4 regions of the Syntrophomonas sp. UBA1041 genome follow, and region 1 is predicted to be linked to each of the others. Evidence: riboswitches for the same ligand, from Rfam matches in the RefSeq annotation. Region 1 holds a riboswitch; each other region holds the start of a gene.
The links. Region 1 has a riboswitch for molybdenum cofactor ahead of B2633_RS12165 (hemoblobin-interacting domain-containing protein). Riboswitches for the same ligand answer to the same signal wherever they lie in the genome.

Region 1 (4,217 bases):
ACCTTGCTTCCCGTTGTATCGGTAGATGCTCCAACTAAAGCCGGTACAGGCTGTTCGACCTTCAGGGCCTGATACAGCACGGTCGTCCCGCTGGTATCGTAGATGGTGATCCCATAGCTGCCGTCTACCGGAGCGGTTATCTGGTTGGAGGCCAATAGAGCATCAACTGCCTGTTGGGCGCTTTCTTGATCGGTAATAACTACACCGTTCAGAGTTGCCCCAATCATCGCTTCTATCTTTGAATTAATGATATTATTGGCCAGAGTGGCGATGCCCGCTTCGATCTTGATATTGGCGCCGGAAGCAAAAGTGTTGCCGGTTAAGGTCAGCTTCTTGCCATACCCTGGCTTACCTTTGTTTACGGCGGATGTAGTCGCAAATAAAACGTAATTCTTTACCGGAGAAAAGCTGCAGTTACTGGCAACTATGTCATACGCCCCGGTTGTATCATTCTCCGAAGCATAAATGATATACTGAAAGCCTTCTGTATTCTGAAAAATAACATTTTCAAAATTCAGGCTGCGGCTATTGGCAAGATTTACTACTCTTTGTACTGTGGATACATTATTGCCATCCACTATCAGGTTGCCCATATCCAATCTGGCAGTACTGAACGATAACATATAAATTCCACTAAAATCCGGTACGATTTTTTTATTGTGACAGTCAATAATTCCCAGATCCACTGAAACATCTACATATTTTTTCAGCACAATGGTTTTTACCAGTTCCCTATTTAAAGCATATCTAAACTCGGTAAGGGAACTGACAGGCGCTGTCTCCGTCCAGCGCACGGTAAGGTTGTATTCCTTAGTGTCTGTCACTGTGCCACATGTGATAGTTTCGGTCAGTTTTACAGCAACAGAATCGGCATCAGGTTTGGTTACCGTAAAAGTATTTGCCTTTAATGGACTTAGGACATCAGTATTGGAAGACTCGAAGGTAACTGTGGCAGCACCATAAGGTGCACTCTTGATCTCTAGGTTCTGGGTCACACTGTCAACGCCGTCCCCTTCCGCAAAGCTAACCAGTTCCATCGCTTTGATGGCTGCCACTGTTCCGGCATCGTCCGCTACCGTAACAGTAACTTCCGGCGAAAAGTCAGATACGTTGTCATACCAGTCCCGGGTCTTCATGCTGTAGCGATAGGTGTTGCCTGGTTGAACTGTTTTATCGCTGTATGAATAATACTTATCATAATGTCCTTGTGTAGCACTACTATTAGGATTCGGCAAATTAAGCAGCAAGACTCCATCGCGATAAATATCGAAGCTGCTAATTCCTGAAGGATCTACAGTTTGTACTCCATCAACTCTGGGAGCATTGATCCTGAACTTCACTTCGTTTGACAATATAGAAGTTAAGTCCAGTGTATACGTGCTTGCATGGGTATCCTCAAAAAGTGCGAAATGCCCGATCCCATCCCGGTAATTCCACGCATTGGACTGCAAAGCTTTTCCGCCATTCACCCCATCAACAAGTTTCGGGTAGCCTTCAGCGGCTTTCTGGGTCCTCCAATTAGGCGGAGGGACAGCCCAGTAAATGGAAGACTTTGCCGGATCCATTCCTTCCTTTAGGGGAAGGCTAAGAAGCACATTGCCCCTAAAACCATAGCTAAATTGAAGTTTAACAACTTTCCCGATGTTCAGCCCCGGAATAGGATCCTGCTGTACCTCTGTTACCGTCAATGTCGCGCCTGGAGTAACCTCCGATTGCGACAGGTCGGCTACAATGCCGCCCTCAAAAATCATTGGGTTAACCGTGTCAACTACCGCAGGAACGCCCAGCGGCAATACCTGAGATGTTGGGTCTGCTGCTGCCAGGGTTGTCAGCTGAGTGCTGGGCCCGTTCGTACTCCAGTTTCCGTCCGCATCTCCTGCTTCCACTTTGAAGGTATAGTCAGTGTCGGCATCAAGGCTGTTGATGCTACATTCATAAACGGCGCCACTCACCGTGGCAGCTACGGAATTATCTTCCGTGTTATAAACTTTGTAATCTGTAACACCGGCATCATCTGTTGCTGGTGTCCAGGTCAAGGTTGCGCCGGTCTGGGTCACGTCACTGGCACTCAGAGTTGCATCTTCCGGCCACTGGGGCACTTGATCGTTCCCGTATTCCGGCAACTCCTGAGGGGTCTGATCAGGTACTGCTAGGGTTGTCAACTGAATGCTGGGCCCGTTCGCACTCCAATTCCCGGCAGCATTGCCGGCTTCCACCTTGAAGGTATAGTCGGTGCCGGCATCAAGGCTGTCGATGCTACATTCATAAACGGCGCCGCTCACAGTGGCAGCCACGGAATTGTTGTTCACGTCGTAAATTCTATAATCTGTAACACCTGTATCATCCGCTGCAGGTGTCCAGGTAAGGGTAGCCCCGGTCTGGGTCACTTCACTGGCGCTCAGGGTTGCATCTTCCGACCACTGGGGTACTTGATCGTTCCCGTATGTCGGTAACACATTGAAAACCATTGATATCATAAAAACTAGCATTGTCAAGATGGCTATCTTCGACCTGGTCGAACCTCTTAAACCCAATTCTCATTCCCTCCCCATTCTTTTTCTAACAAACAACCAGCAGAATAAATCGGATAAATAGATCCCCCGTTCGTACGTACTTTTCTATTAAACCTCCTCTCTGTTGCCGATAATATGATAATTGCTCCAAGCTTAGGTTTACTTTTATTGAAGCGTTTGGGTATATCTCCCCATAAAAACCAAAAACCCGGCGGAAAGACGCCGGGTTAAGATGACCTGATAGACTAGTCACCAGCAGCCAGTTCAATAGGAAAGGCGGACTGCGAAAAGCAGTCCGCCCTTGATCTGGCCGAATTCAGCTTCTCCTTTCCACAGTGGGGGGCACACCCGTTTCCCAGTATACCGTAACGCCCTGAAAACCATGGTCTATTACTTTAGGTCGTCAGGTTCGGAGCATATTAAATTGGTAGCTGTTATGGTTAGAAAACCATTATCCCGAAACCGCCTTACAGCATATCCCCTTTAACGCCGTCCAATATGTTCCTATAGGTATACTAATTTATATCTATAGGCATCTTTATTAGATACTAACATAACATAATAAAATATTACATAAAATATTTATTTTATTTATTTATCCTTGTTTATGTTAGTTTGGCATTAAAAATATATCCATGAAAAGTCTTCCTGTATGGCAAGTATTGTATATTTCTTTAAATCATGGCATAATCCGTTACTAGAGAGGTGGTTAATTGATGGACTTTGGGAGCCGCTTGAAACAGCTCAGGGAAGGCCGGAAGCTTTCAACCTCCAAGCTTTCCAAGCAATCCGGTCTGAGCCAGTCTTTTATCTGGAGAATTGAATCGGGAGAAAAGCAGCCTACCTTAGAGACCTTGAAGAAACTGTCCCAGGGGCTGGGGATGAGTTTAGGCGAACTGCTGGGCCAGGACTTGATGAGCAAACCCCAATCGTCAAAGATCAACCGGATCGCCAGCAATATACGGAGACTGCCGCCGGAGCAGGTGGATGCCCTTGATTTATTTATCGCCTCGCTGAGCGATGGACACGGCTCCGGCGAGCACACCTTAGCCTTAAAGGCGATCAACCTCAACCATTCCGAACCGGATGGTTTTGAAATAGAGCTGGTCTTCTCGGCCAATGTCTCCGCGGTTATGGAGCACAGAATACCGGACGGCATGAAAAGAAATCTGGAGTGTTTCCGCCTGTTTGACCAAAACATGAAGGAAGTGCCCATCGAGCTCATACCGGGTAACAAGCGAATGTATGGCAAAATGGCCGGAAGGACGTTTATTGTCAGGCCTCTTTCCCGGCTGGCTGATAGAAAGGCCTATAAGATTTCAATATCCAAATTCCTGCAGGCCAATAACTACAGTTATCTGAAAGAAGACCACACCATCCTGTTTTCAAAACGGGAAATCATGGACATCACACCCTTTAACCAGGAATTGTGCAATTCGTATCTTTCCTTGATGCTGGTCCGCAGCAATATTGCGTCCGGCGCCGAGAATGTCCCGGTTGACAAGGATATTAAGCTGACCTTTTCCAACAACATCATTGCCGAAGCAGTACGGGAAAACAATCTGCAGTGCTTCTCTTTGGAAAGCAGCAAGAAGCAGCCGGTCGACATCAAGATCATTATGGCGGAGCCCGATGATGATTCCGAAAGGCAAAAGGAAATTATCATCCATCCCCAACAGGCCCTGCAAAGCAATACCGCTTATG
Region 2 (4,217 bases), on a different contig from region 1:
AGGCGATCGTAATTGATGCCCGTCATAGAAGGTGACATTCCTGCCATTTCCTTCCATATGTCGTGGGGATGGTCATAAGCCATGGGATATCCGATCCTGCTAACCATCTGACAGATGGTCTGCCAGTTGGCCTGGCCGGGAATGGGTTCAATGGCTTTGCGCACCCTTTGGACGCGGCGTTCGGTATTGGTAAAGGTGCCGTCACATTCAGCAAAACTGGCTGCCGGCAGAATCACATCCGCGAACTGAGCCGTTTCGGTGAGGAATAGTTCCTGTACCACCAGAAATTCCAGGTTGGCCAGGGCCTCCTTAATGTGGTTGGCATTGGGATCGGTCAACACCGGGTTCTCGCCCAGAATATACATCGCCTTGACGCTCCCGTGGTGAGCAGCTTCGAACATCTCCGGAATCTTTAACCCTACCTTGGCAGGCAGTGAGACGTTCCAGGCCTTTTCGAATTTCTCACGATTGGCGTCTACTGTAACCGCCTGATAACCTGAATATACATTGGGCAAGGCCCCCATGTCACAGGCGCCCTGGACATTGTTCTGTCCGCGCATCGGGCATACCCCGGTGCCAGGACGGCCCAGATGACCGGTCAACATGGCCAGGTTGGCAATGCTCATAACATTGCGGGTTCCGCAGATATGCTCTGTGATCCCCAGGGTATAGAATATCATGGCCCGGTCAGTGGTGGCATATAAGCGAGCCACGCTGTATAGATCCTCCACCGGCACTCCGGTCAGCTCGGAGACATGTTCCGGTGTGTAAGCAGCCACGATTTCTTTCAATTCTTCATAGTTTTCGGTTCTTTCGGCGATAAAGGCCTTGTCTTCCAGGCCTTCTTTGATAATGATGTGCATTAAGCCATTAAGCAGTGGAATATCAGTTCCTGGTTTTAGCCTCAGCCAGTGATCGGCTTCGTCGACCAGATCGATATGGCGCGGGTCACATACCACCAGCTTGGCCCCGTTGCGCGCCGCCTGGCGCATTTTGTATCCGATGACCGGATGGGCTTCAGTGGCATTGGTCCCGACCAGCAGCATCATCTGGGCTTGTTCGGTGATTTCGTTTATGGGGTTGGTCATCGCGCCGCTTCCAAAAGTGGTAGCCAGACCGGCTACAGTGGGCGCGTGTCAGGTACGGGCGCAATGGTCCACATTATTGGTTCCCATTGCCGCGCGGGCAAACTTCTGCACCAGGAAATTCTCCTCATTGGTACAACGGGCTGAACTTAAGGCAGCAAAAGCGTCCGGTCCATATTTTGCCTTAATGTCATTTAAACGGGCAGCGATTACATCGAAGGCTTCATCCCAGCTGGCGGGAACGAATTGACCCTCTTTTTTGATGAGCGGTGTAGTGAGGCGGTTTTCATTATAGATGAAATCCCATCCGAAACGGCCTTTAACGCACAACATACGCCCATTCACGGTGCTTTCGGGGCTGGATAGCACGCCATGTATTTTACCGTCTTTAAGCGCCAGGTCAAAGTTGCATCCGGTACCGCAGAACGGGCAGGTGGTTCTGATCCGTTCATATTCCCAGCGCCGTCCCTGACCGGCCATACTCTTCTCGGTTAAAGCCCCGGTCGGGCACACGGCCACGCACTGCCCGCAGAAAACACAGTCTGATTCGATATAATCCACATCCGCAGCAGTAGTGGCTTTGCGGTCAAAGCCCCGATACAGGAAAGACAGGTTGTCCTGACCAGTCATCTCCTCACAGGCGCGAACGCAAGCGCCGCACAGGATACATTTGTTCAGGTCCCTGACAATAAAAGGATTGCTGGCATCAACAGCGTAGTGGTGCCTTTCCCCGGCAAAACTGCTCTCTTTAACGCCATAGCGATAACAGTATTCAGCCAGCTTGCAATCCCCCATTTTTTCGCAGGTCATACAATCCAAGGGATGGTTGGCCACCAACAATTCCAGTATGGTTTTACGGGCTTCAACCACTGATTCTGATTCGGTGTCTACTTCCATCCCCGGGTAAACCGGAGTAACACACGCCGCGGGCAATAGACGATTGCCTTTCACTTCGACTACGCACATGCGGCATGCCCCCAGCGGACTCAAATCGGGATCATAACAAAACCGTGGTATATCAATCCCAACCATATCCGCAGCCTGCAAAATAGTGCTTCCTGCCGGAACCTGAACCTCCTTTCCGTTCATCACAATAGTTACCATTTCCAAAACCTTCACCCCTTTCGTTTTTTGGACAGATATAAACACAAAAAACCTCCTGCTTTAGAAACAGGAGGTTTTTGCATTTGCCCGCTTAAAGATCAGAAAAAGACACTTAATTCTGACCATGATCCGACAAACACCAGCCTTCAATATTAATATTGAAGACTAACTCCTTTCCAAGCACGGGAGGCAGGCCTGTTTCCCGGCCTACCCAACGGTTGAGGAGCCATAGCATTTGCTTTAGGCTCAGCAACTCGGAGTATTAAGTATTAAATTTAAAATTAAAACTGGGGCGTTTTCTCTATTACCTGTATATTAGACATTTTTCTTAAAACTCCTGCTAGGGATAATTATTTCCCAAGCAAAAAGGATGGGGCTCCTCCCCCCTGAAGTTCCTGTCATCCCTTGGTGAGAAGCTAGCCAAAACAGACCCGTTCCGGATGACTGTAAACATTGAAGCGTTCGCCGCGAGCAAAGCCGACCACGGTGATACCCAGCTCCCTGGCCCGATCAACCGTTAAGAGGGTTGGAGCCGATCGTGACAGGATAAAGGGTATCCGGTTGTAGGCAGCCTTCTGAAGGATTTCAAAAGCCACCCGCCCGCTTAAAACCAGACACTTATCATGGAGTGGAATCTTGTTTAGAAAAGCATAGCCGAACACCTTGTCCACTGCGTTATGCCGGCCGATATCCTCGAAGCGTTTGATCAAACCCTCTGGCCCGCCCAATCCGGCACTGTGAACTCCGCCGGTCTTTTTGAAAGTATATGATTTCTCATCCAGTTCGCTGATTATCGCCAGTAATTGCCCGGGTGTAAAAAGGCCCTGACCCGGGGGCTGCTTCATCAAGGGCTTTAATACCCCATAGCCCCGACCTATGCAGGTATTGATGGTTTTAATCGATTCAGTATAATTTCCGGGCTGCCCCTCGATGACAATATCTACCCCATCGTCCTTCGACTCGGTTAAACTCAATAATTGGCCGGATGGTTCTATGATCCCTTCACTGATAAGATACCCGGCAGCCAGTTCCCGTCCGGCATGAGGTGAAGAAGCCAATCTGACCACTTCCTCACCATTGAGCTTTATCTTAAGGTATCTCTCCGTAACCAGGGGTTCCAGGCTCGGTTTAACCTGGCCTTGATCAAAAGCAACAACCTCCCTGTACTCAGTCAACTCCTTTTTATCCATGTTTGCCGCCTCCCCATTGCTCTGACGTCTTTTCGTTTGCCAAGTGCTCCCGGTGCTTTTTGAAAAGGGTTGGTTAGCATAATTTAATCATACTTGTTCATAAGTATCCAGGCTATTGGGTGCAGATCAAACAGCAGAACCCGTTCCCCAATAATATTCAGTCCAGAGTAAACTGAAGCCATAATGATGGACTCCCTCTACTTCATCTTGTAACAAATGGGCGCCAGGCATCAAAAAGATATGTTGTCAAATAGCATAATATGTGTATATACTCATATCAATAGATATACCCGTCTCGCTTTCTATAACCAAAAATGAGGTGTTGGCATGTCAGCCCAGGACGATAATGACAAGAAAATGGCCGCAGCCATGGGCCGGGCCTGCGTTTTTTATAATATCCGCAAAACGACTCGGATGTTAACTTCCTATTATGACCGGGTCTTGAGTCCTTGCGGACTAAAGACAACTCAGTTTTCCTTACTGATGAATGTTCTTTTGCTGGAATCTGCAACGGTTTCACAATTAGCCCGGCAGCTGGGAATGGACCGCACCACTCTGAGCAGAAATGTGCGTCTGCTGGCGCAGAAAGGCTTGCTGCGCCTAGGCAGCGGCGAGGATCGCCGCGAACAACGTATCAGCCTGACCGCAGAGGGCAGACTGGCTATCGATCAAGCCATACCGTTTTGGCAGCAAGCTCAATCCGAGGTGGAGAAACAATTAGGTCAGGAATGGGTTAAAGATTTTCTTTCCAGCTTGAGGAGAATAAACCGTACGGAATTATAAGATATTTTTTAACATATTATGTGTATATACACTGTTTCTCTTGGGATGACTGCTC
Region 3 (4,217 bases), on a different contig from region 1:
AGATCGTGAGCCGGCAAGCAGTAGCCGACTGTACGGTCAATGATAAATTCAGAATGTGAGAGGAGTATGAAAGTGTGAAGAGGCACAGGCATATAGCTTTGTTGCTGGTGGTTTTGCTGGCGGTCGGGTGTTTTGCCCTGCCGGGATGCAGCCAGCAGCAGCCCGCTCCGGTCAAAGAAGTCAAACAGGTGTTTTTATCCAGTACTATCGGCCCGATCGATGCCGGCATCATAGGCGCTCTTGAGGATGCTTATGAACAACAAACCGGAGTAAGGGTTCGTCATGTTGGAGCCGGAACCAGTGCGGCGCTCAAGATTGCAGAGGGTGGCAGCGTGGATTTAGTAGTGGTTCATGCCAAAGCCCTGGAAGAAAAATTCGTTGCTGACGGTTATGGCACCGAGAGAGTCGATTTCATGTACAATGATTTCGTCATCGTTGGTCCGGCCGAGGATCCTGCCGGAATTAAGGGCGAAAAATCAGCCACTGCGGCTCTCAAAAAAATTGCCGACAGCAAATCGCTGTTTATCAGTCGGGGCGACAAATCCGGCACCAATGTAAAGGAAATCGAGGTTTGGGATGCGGCCGGCATCAAGCCTAGCGGAGAATGGTATCGCATCTATGAAAAAGGGGCCAGCGGCAATGTCCCCACCCTGCTCTACACCGATGAACAAAAGGCCTATACCCTTATGGACCGGGCTACTTATATCACCACTAAGGATAAGATCAAGTTGCAGGTATTAGTTGAAAATGATGAGTTGCTGCTCAACTACATCACCCTGATACCGGTCAATCCGGCCAAATTCCCCAACATCAACGCGGAAGGGGCCCAAGACTTTATCGCCTGGCTAGTTTCAGCCGAAGGTCAGAAGATCGTCAAGGAGTTCGGCAAAGACAAGTATGGCGAACCCTTGTTTTTCCCCAACTCTCCCGAAGGCAAAAAACTGCAATAACCGATATTGCTCCCAGAAAAGACCGGGCCGGCATAGCCCCCGGTCTTTTTGCATGATATTTACTATTCTTGAGGTACAGAGCTGATCAGGCCATGATGTTAATCCACTTTCAATATTAATACATAGGCGGTTGTGAAGGGGCCTTGCCTCAGTGTTGCGGGGCTGGGGAGGGTGTTTACATTGCGGATGGTTACTCCGTCATTTGCATTTAGCGTTAATAAGGTTGAACCATGTATGGTTTGACCGGCAGAATTGAATCGCGACCTGACCATGCCATTCACTACCACCGCCCAATCCTGAGGGTTGTTCTGCGCCGTATAAACCGCAAAAGAAATATTATATGTCCCTGCCGCAGCGACTTCTATGTTGGATGTGCCGGGTGCGTGGGTGATGCCCATTAAAGGGCCATTATTGCTGAAGTTAACCGGAGCCCCGACCGCTATGTTCTGGGTATTTATGTGAAATACGTAACCCCAGGCATCAAGACTTGACACATTGGGCTCACCGGCGCTTTTTAAAGCTTCGCTCAAACCGGCCAGGGAATCATCGGATGTACTTACGCCGCCGCCCCTTTTGCGGACCAGCGGCCGCTTTTTTCTGTGACGATAGCGCACCAGCAGCCACTCAAAAGAATCTCCATAAATACTCATTATATAAACCAACCTCTCCGATATATTAATATTCTAGTGATAGAGTATTCAAGGCAAGGCAATGGTGTTACTACGCCTCATGAATCCTACCCCCGCAAGCTTCCGTTTAGATATTGATTCATTTCAATCCAACTTCAAAGCCCGGCAAAATATCAACACTAAAATGACGGGAATGATTCAGTAAATGGGCTCAAATGAAACCATTTACTGAATCATCCCCGTCCTGCAAAAACTCTTAATTAAGGTGTAATAAAACCCATGGCTTTATGTCTTGCTCTTGAGAAAATCCCAGTTGAAATGAATCAGTACATCCTCACATAGGACTTAGTGCAGGTTTGCCACCTGGGCTCACCGGTCCCGGTTTTTTCAGTAGGATATACCAGCAGGATGCAGCGCCCGTTTAAGAGCACCGGTTTCACCGTCTCTCCCAGGAGGATAAGCTCATTATCAGGCAGGCGCAGTCCCGCAGTGGTTTGCACTTCATCCACATGGGTGCGCTCTATCAAACTAGCTACAGTGATAGCTGTCCAGGCGGGCTCAATCTCGATCTTGCCCCGGAAGCGGCCGTCATTGCCGCCTACTCTAAGCCCCACTCCGGCCAAAGCGCCAATCACTCCGATTCCGGTACCGCCATGTTCAGATAGGTGAACACCGACTTTTCGGGCTAATTCATAAGCCTCCCTTTTGCTGAGAACTTCTTCTTTGGCCCGGAACCCGAAAGCTATCACCTCATCGGTCCAGGTCAGTCCGGGAACCGCAGCCACGCACAAGCCAGGATCTGATCCAGGCGCGCTCTCCTTGCGGAGAAATTCCCCAGCCAGATCGATGATATCCTGCAACAGGTGCGCCCCGGTATCAAACCCGAAACACATGGAACTGTTGTGTGAAGTGTAGGCGATATCGGGATGAACATACAACTGGTGGCGGGTGATAGGCTGGGCGCTGCCCCAGTGTCTGTCGACAAGTTCATCGATCAGCAGGGAGGCAAGTTTGCCGGTGCCTCTGCTCTCCAAATTGTCGGTATCATCGATAGAGATATAAAGTCTCATTTCCTATTCCCCCAGGTGTTGAATTATGTAATGAGGCATTATAATTACTGTTCTAATAGCATTATATGCCGCGGCTTTATAAATACGCCTGAGGCGCTGCAACGGCGGTGGCGGCCCGGACTCAAAGGTTCTTTGGCGGACTGATCTTAATCCAGGAGTAATCTGCCGGGGCGGGGCTAAGGCCCCGGCAGACTCCCATAGTTATGGATCCTCTCGCTGAAACCTCTGGAGGGCCCGAGGCATATTCCAGCGGGTTAAAGGCTGCAGAGCATTGCGTCCAGATTATATCCCGGCTTATTAAACAACTTCCGTAAAACAAAAATCCTGGCCATGCCAGGATTGGTCAACCAGCGCTGATACAATTATCGCTGTTTTACTGCACTCTCCTTTCCAAGCACGGGAGGCCACCCCGTTTCCAGGCTAACCCGTCGGCTGATTGCCATAACCTGTATGGTTTTAGGCAGTACAGCTCGGAGAAAATATGCAATTGATATATAATATTTTCGGCGAATTTTCGATAAATCCTGCCATGATGCGCATTCTTTTTAACGTTGCTTGTTTTTACAGCTTTCAAGAAGCCAGATTGCGACCAAAACCGCCGCAACATGTTCATAAATTACAGTGAAAAGCCCCCTTTTTACCCCTAATGAGGCCCTATTTCAGATGTTATACTGGGGATACAAACCATCTTTGGCTTTTTAGCAGGGAGAGGGAGGTTATATCAGATGCCACGATTATCAGCAATCCGGGCGCGGGCCTTGATAAAGCATAAGTCGGACAGACAGATCCGCCGGTTTAGAAATGCCGCTATACTGTTATTGTTTTTGTTGTTAATAGGAGCAACCGGGTGTTGGTCGCAGAAGACCCCCAAACCCCAGCCCGCTCCATCCGGCCCACAGGCTGTCCAGACCATGGATGTGGCGGTTTACTATGTGAAAAGTACGGCTGACAATATGTACCTGGTGCGCGAAGTGCATAAGGTGGAGAAAAGCGAGGCTGTTGCCGGGGCAGCTTTGAATGAACTGATCACAGGAACACCCCAGACTGACGGAGCTTATCGGGTGCTCCCGGCCGATACCGGAGTCCTGGGCATAAAAATCGAGCAAGGCTTGGCTACGGTCGACTTTTCAGCCGAGGTATTGCAGGCCAATGTCGGGGCCACCGGGGAGGCTCTGGGTATAGCCAGCATTGTCAATACCCTGACCGAGTTCCCCACCGTTCAAAAAGTACAGTTCACGGTTGACGGTCGGGTCGAAAATGGTTTGGACTGGTGGGGGCATGTAGGACTGCATGACCAGCCTTTTGAACGCAACCTTAACTCGGTTTACGAACCGGTCATCTGGGCGACTGCTCCAACCCCGGGACAGACCGTATCCAGCCCGGTTAAAATCGAGGGCAGTGCGATGATATTTGAAGCCATGGTGAACTTCCGATTGAAAGAAGCCGGCGGGAAGGTTCTGGCCGAAGGCCATACCCAGGCTTCAGCCGGCGCCCCGGAACGGGGAGAGTTTTCAGCTGAGTTGGCCTTTACCCCGGCAGAGGCTGAAGAGGGGCAGTTGGAAGTCTTT
Region 4 (4,217 bases), on a different contig from region 1:
CTGCCGGTAACCACGCCTAATTTTTCCGCTTCCTGCGGGTGTACCTGGGTCATTTCTCGATCCCAGACACTGGCAATACCCGCCGAATATTGGGTGGTAACATTATAGTGCTGCATTACGCGGCCCGTACACAGCAGGATGGGATAATCTGTATCCGGCATTTCTCCCGGAGGAATATGGTCATTGGGTTGGAAACCGCCCAGCCCGCGGGTGAATTTGCCGATATGCAGAATGGGGGTGCCAGGATGATCAGGGGTGGGACATGGCCAGTGCACGGATTCTTTTTCCATACGGGCAAAACTAATGCCAGCCATGGCGGGGGACAGGGAGGCCATTTCATCCCAGATTTCACTTGGATGATTGTAAGACATGGGATAGCCCATGCGGGTAACCATCTGACAAATCGTTTCCCAGTTGGCCTGGCCAGGCAGAGGCTCAATCGCTTTACGAACTCGCTGAGGTCGGCGCTCAGTATTGGTAAAGGTACCGTCGCATTCCGCAAAGCTGGCGGCCGGCAGCACGACATCAGCTAATTCAGCAGTTTCAGTCAGGAAGAGTTCCTGTACCACAAAGAAGTCCAGATTCTTGATGGCTTCTTTAATATGATTGGCATTGGGATCGGTTAGTACCGGATTTTCACCCAGAATATACATGACTTTTACTTTGCCTTCATGGGCGGCTTCAAACATTTCCGGAATCTTTAAGCCTACTTTATCCGGCAAGGTTGCTCCCCAAGCTTTTTCATGTTTTTCCCGGGCGGCTTTATCGGTAACATTCTGATAACCGGAATAAACGTTAGGCAGAGCGCCCATGTCACAGGCACCCTGAACATTGTTCTGCCCGCGGACGGGGTTTACGCCCACGCCGGGACGGCCGATATGACCGGTCAGCATGGCCAGATTGGCAATACTCATAACATTACGGGTACCGCAGATGTGCTCGGTAATGCCCAGTGAATAGAAGATCATGGCTTTATCAGTGCTGGCATACAGACGGGCTACCCGATAAAGGTCTTCCACGGAGACACCGGTGAGCTCGGAAACGCGCTCCGGAGTGTATTCGGCAGCCAGGGCTTTCATTTCTTCATAGTTTTCGGTACGGGTTTCTATAAAGTTCTTATCTTCCAGACCTTCTTTGATAATTATATGCATTAAACCATTGAGTAGCGGAATATCGGTACCGTGTTTCTGTTGCAGCCAGATGTCGGATTCAGCGGCCAGCTCCGTACAGCGAGGATCACAGACTACCAGTTTGCAGCCGTGGCGAGCCGCTTGCCGCATTTTATAGCCAAGTACCGGATAGGATTCAGTAGGATTGATACCGATCAGGAATAACAGTTCGGCTTCATTAGTAACTTCAGATAAAATGTTGGTCATGGCGCCGCTGCCAAAAGAATTAGCCAGACCCGCTACTGAGGGAGCATGGCAGGTACGGGCGCAATGATCCACATTGTTGGTGCCTAAATGGGCCCGGGTGAATTTCTGGATCAGGAAGTTTTCTTCATTGGTACAACGGGCTGAGCTTAACGCTGCAAATGAATCGGGACCATTTTGGGCTTTATTCTCATTAAATTTCCGGGCAATCAGCTCAAAGGCTTCATCCCAGGATGCTTCCTCAAATTTGCCGTTACGCTTGATCAGCGGCGTTTTAAGGCGTTTTTCATTGTAAATAAAATCCCAGCCAAAGCGTCCTTTTACACATAAGCTGCGGCCATTTACCGGAGCGTTTGGATTGGACAGAACGCCGATGACTTTGCCTTTGTTCACAGCTAAGTCGAAATTGCAGCCGGTACCACAGAAGGGACAGGTGGTCCGCACCCGGTCGATATCCCAGCGGCGACCCTGGCCGGACATGGTTTTCTCAGTTAAAGCGCCGGTTGGACAGACGGCTACGCATTGTCCACAGAAAACGCAATCTGATTCAATATAGGGTACATCACCAGCCGTAGTTGCTTTACGGTCGAAGCCACGATTCAGATAAGAAAGATTGTCTTTCCCGGTCAGTTCTTCACAGGCTCTAACACAGGCGCCGCAGAGAATGCACTTGTTTAAATCCCGATTAATAAAGGGATTGCTGTTATCGATTTTATAAGAATGCTTTTCTCCTTGATAGGGACTTTCTTTTACCCCGTACTGATAACAATAATCGGCCAGAACGCAGGCACCGGCCTTGTCGCAGGTCAGGCAGTCCAGGGGATGATTGGCAATCAGCAGTTCCAGGATGGTCTTGCGGGCTGCAATCACAGCCGGAGACTCGGTTTCTACAACCATCCCAGGGCTTACCGGGGTTACGCAGGAAGCCGGCAGAAGCCGATTTCCTTTTACTTCGACTACACATAGTCGACATGCACCCAGCGGGCTTAGATCGGGGTCATAACACAGGCGAGGAATTTTAATGCCGGCTGCTTCAGCTGCTTGCAGTACGGTGCTCCCAGCTGCGGCTTCAACCTCCTTCCCGTTGATGGTCAATTTAATTTGTTCCACTTCCATCACTCCTTTTAGTCGTTAGAAATAAAAAAATCTCCTATCTGAGTAGGAGGATGGACTTCATTGGCATAAATACTATGACAATGGTTGGCATTCAAATGCACGCTCCTTCCACCTACTCAGAAACAACTTGCGGTGTTAATTAAATAAAAACACCTGACATTACCAGCGCATAAATGATGCGGGCAACGCAAATTGTTTTCTAAAAGCCAGTGACTCCTTTCCAAGTAAGGGAGGCAAACCCGTTTCCGGATTTACCGTAGCGGTATAATAACCGTGTCGGCTAATTCACCGTGGCCGCAGCTTTAGGTGAAGTAGCTTTGGAGCTACGCTTTTGAAAAAATTAAACTCCTGGGCAACCTGGTTGCTACACAAGTCTTAGGGTAAGTCATTCAGGCTTTAACAGTGGTGGAATAAAGGAAGGAATTCTGGTCAGGCCATGTTATAAAATTGCCTGCCAGCAATTCGAATGAAGCATGGGAGCAGGAATAAACTCAGCCGATAAACGAAATCGGTGAAAAAGGCTGCAACAGCTTCAGGTCTTCATTTATGCCACGGGGTATTGAAACACTATGAGCCACCGGTTCATGCAAATTAACTCACATGCAACGGCTTATGATTTGCTTAAACCCTGTACTTGATAGCACTTTTTCACCTCCCTCAATATTGGCATGTTGCTGGCAATATTTTGATCAGGCAGCAGTCATAAATACTAATTGCACTGTTTGAAATTGCCAGAGGGATATGTCTGCTGGACAAACATATCCTTATCAAAATAATACTTCGACACAAGCGTAAATATTCCTCTATATAATTTAAAATATTATATAAGGGAATATAAAATAGGTTATGATGCCTGAATAACCGCCTTATTATTTAATGATATTGCAAAAATAAATTAACGCCAGGGTGGAATGTCCCCAGCGTTAATATGAAGCTTCAATTTTGTTGGAGTTAATTTGCCGAAGGAGGGCGTAGTTTAGTGTATATTATACTCAATATTGCATATATAAACGCTGATTTGGATTTTTCACACAGCCGGCCGTCCCCATATCCCCTGCCAGTGGAATAAATGTATCCACAGATAAAGGGTTGAGACAGCGATCTGATATTTATCACCTATTTCCCAGATGTCGTCGGAACGGGTATAGTAATCACGCAGAACAGTCAGAATGAACAGGATGCTATATGATCTATAAGGGATTATGACTTCCGGAAGGATGGCATGAGTATGCCCACAGGATTTACAGATCACCCGGAGTGTGCTGATAGAACTCTCTTGAGCTATTACCCTGCGGGTACCACCGGTGTTCGCTATCGCTCACCAATAATGTTGCTGGTCCCCTGGATTAATGGCTGGCCCACAATAGACATTAATACCGCTGTGATGCCAGCACAGCATATTCTCTATAATGTGGCCTGCCTTTTTTAACATCTTAAATACTTCCCCATGAAACAAGTCTATGAGGCTCGAAGCATATTCCTATCTATCATAAGGGATTTTTGCTGTGGATTCATGTTTCGATGCCATGTTTTTTTATTTTTTTGTAGAGGGTAGAAAGGTCAATTTCTAGTTGCTCGGCTGCTTTGGCCAGGTTAAAGTTGCTTATTTCCAAGGCTCGGGCTATCAATTCCTCCTCAAACTTCTGGCTGGCTGCTTTCAAGCTTTGTAATTCTAAAGGAGCTTCGCTGCTGCACCGGTTTTGCAGGAACTTGAAATGTCGGCAATCC

Region 2: it holds a riboswitch for molybdenum cofactor, as region 1 does, so the genes downstream of both, fdhF (formate dehydrogenase subunit alpha) here and B2633_RS12165 (hemoblobin-interacting domain-containing protein) in region 1, are expected to answer to the same signal.
Region 3: it holds a riboswitch for molybdenum cofactor, as region 1 does, so the genes downstream of both, B2633_RS16105 (hypothetical protein) here and B2633_RS12165 (hemoblobin-interacting domain-containing protein) in region 1, are expected to answer to the same signal.
Region 4: it holds a riboswitch for molybdenum cofactor, as region 1 does, so the genes downstream of both, fdhF (formate dehydrogenase subunit alpha) here and B2633_RS12165 (hemoblobin-interacting domain-containing protein) in region 1, are expected to answer to the same signal.

Annotation. Positions count from the first base shown of each region.
Region 1 is NZ_DCEA01000080.1:14,273-18,489, forward strand. It holds gene B2633_RS12165 (hemoblobin-interacting domain-containing protein) at 1-2,477, opposite strand, end outside; molybdenum cofactor riboswitch at 2,821-2,940, opposite strand; gene B2633_RS12170 (Ig-like domain-containing protein) at 3,230-4,217, shown strand, end outside.
Region 2 is NZ_DCEA01000119.1:15,460-19,676, reverse strand. It holds gene fdhF (formate dehydrogenase subunit alpha) at 1-2,195, opposite strand, end outside; molybdenum cofactor riboswitch at 2,343-2,461, opposite strand; gene fdhD (formate dehydrogenase accessory sulfurtransferase FdhD) at 2,606-3,379, opposite strand; gene B2633_RS17260 (MarR family winged helix-turn-helix transcriptional regulator) at 3,707-4,162, shown strand.
Region 3 is NZ_DCEA01000107.1:120,931-125,147, forward strand. It holds gene B2633_RS16090 (ABC transporter ATP-binding protein) at 1-59, shown strand, start outside; gene B2633_RS16095 (ABC transporter substrate-binding protein) at 75-950, shown strand; gene B2633_RS16100 (BclA C-terminal domain-containing protein) at 1,049-1,600, opposite strand; gene B2633_RS16105 (hypothetical protein) at 1,903-2,649, opposite strand; molybdenum cofactor riboswitch at 3,017-3,137, opposite strand; gene B2633_RS16110 (Gmad2 immunoglobulin-like domain-containing protein) at 3,375-4,217, shown strand, end outside.
Region 4 is NZ_DCEA01000031.1:25,648-29,864, reverse strand. It holds gene fdhF (formate dehydrogenase subunit alpha) at 1-2,483, opposite strand, end outside; molybdenum cofactor riboswitch at 2,687-2,824, opposite strand; gene B2633_RS05375 (DUF6431 domain-containing protein) at 3,517-3,756, opposite strand; gene B2633_RS05370 (sigma-54 interaction domain-containing protein) at 4,001-4,217, opposite strand, start outside.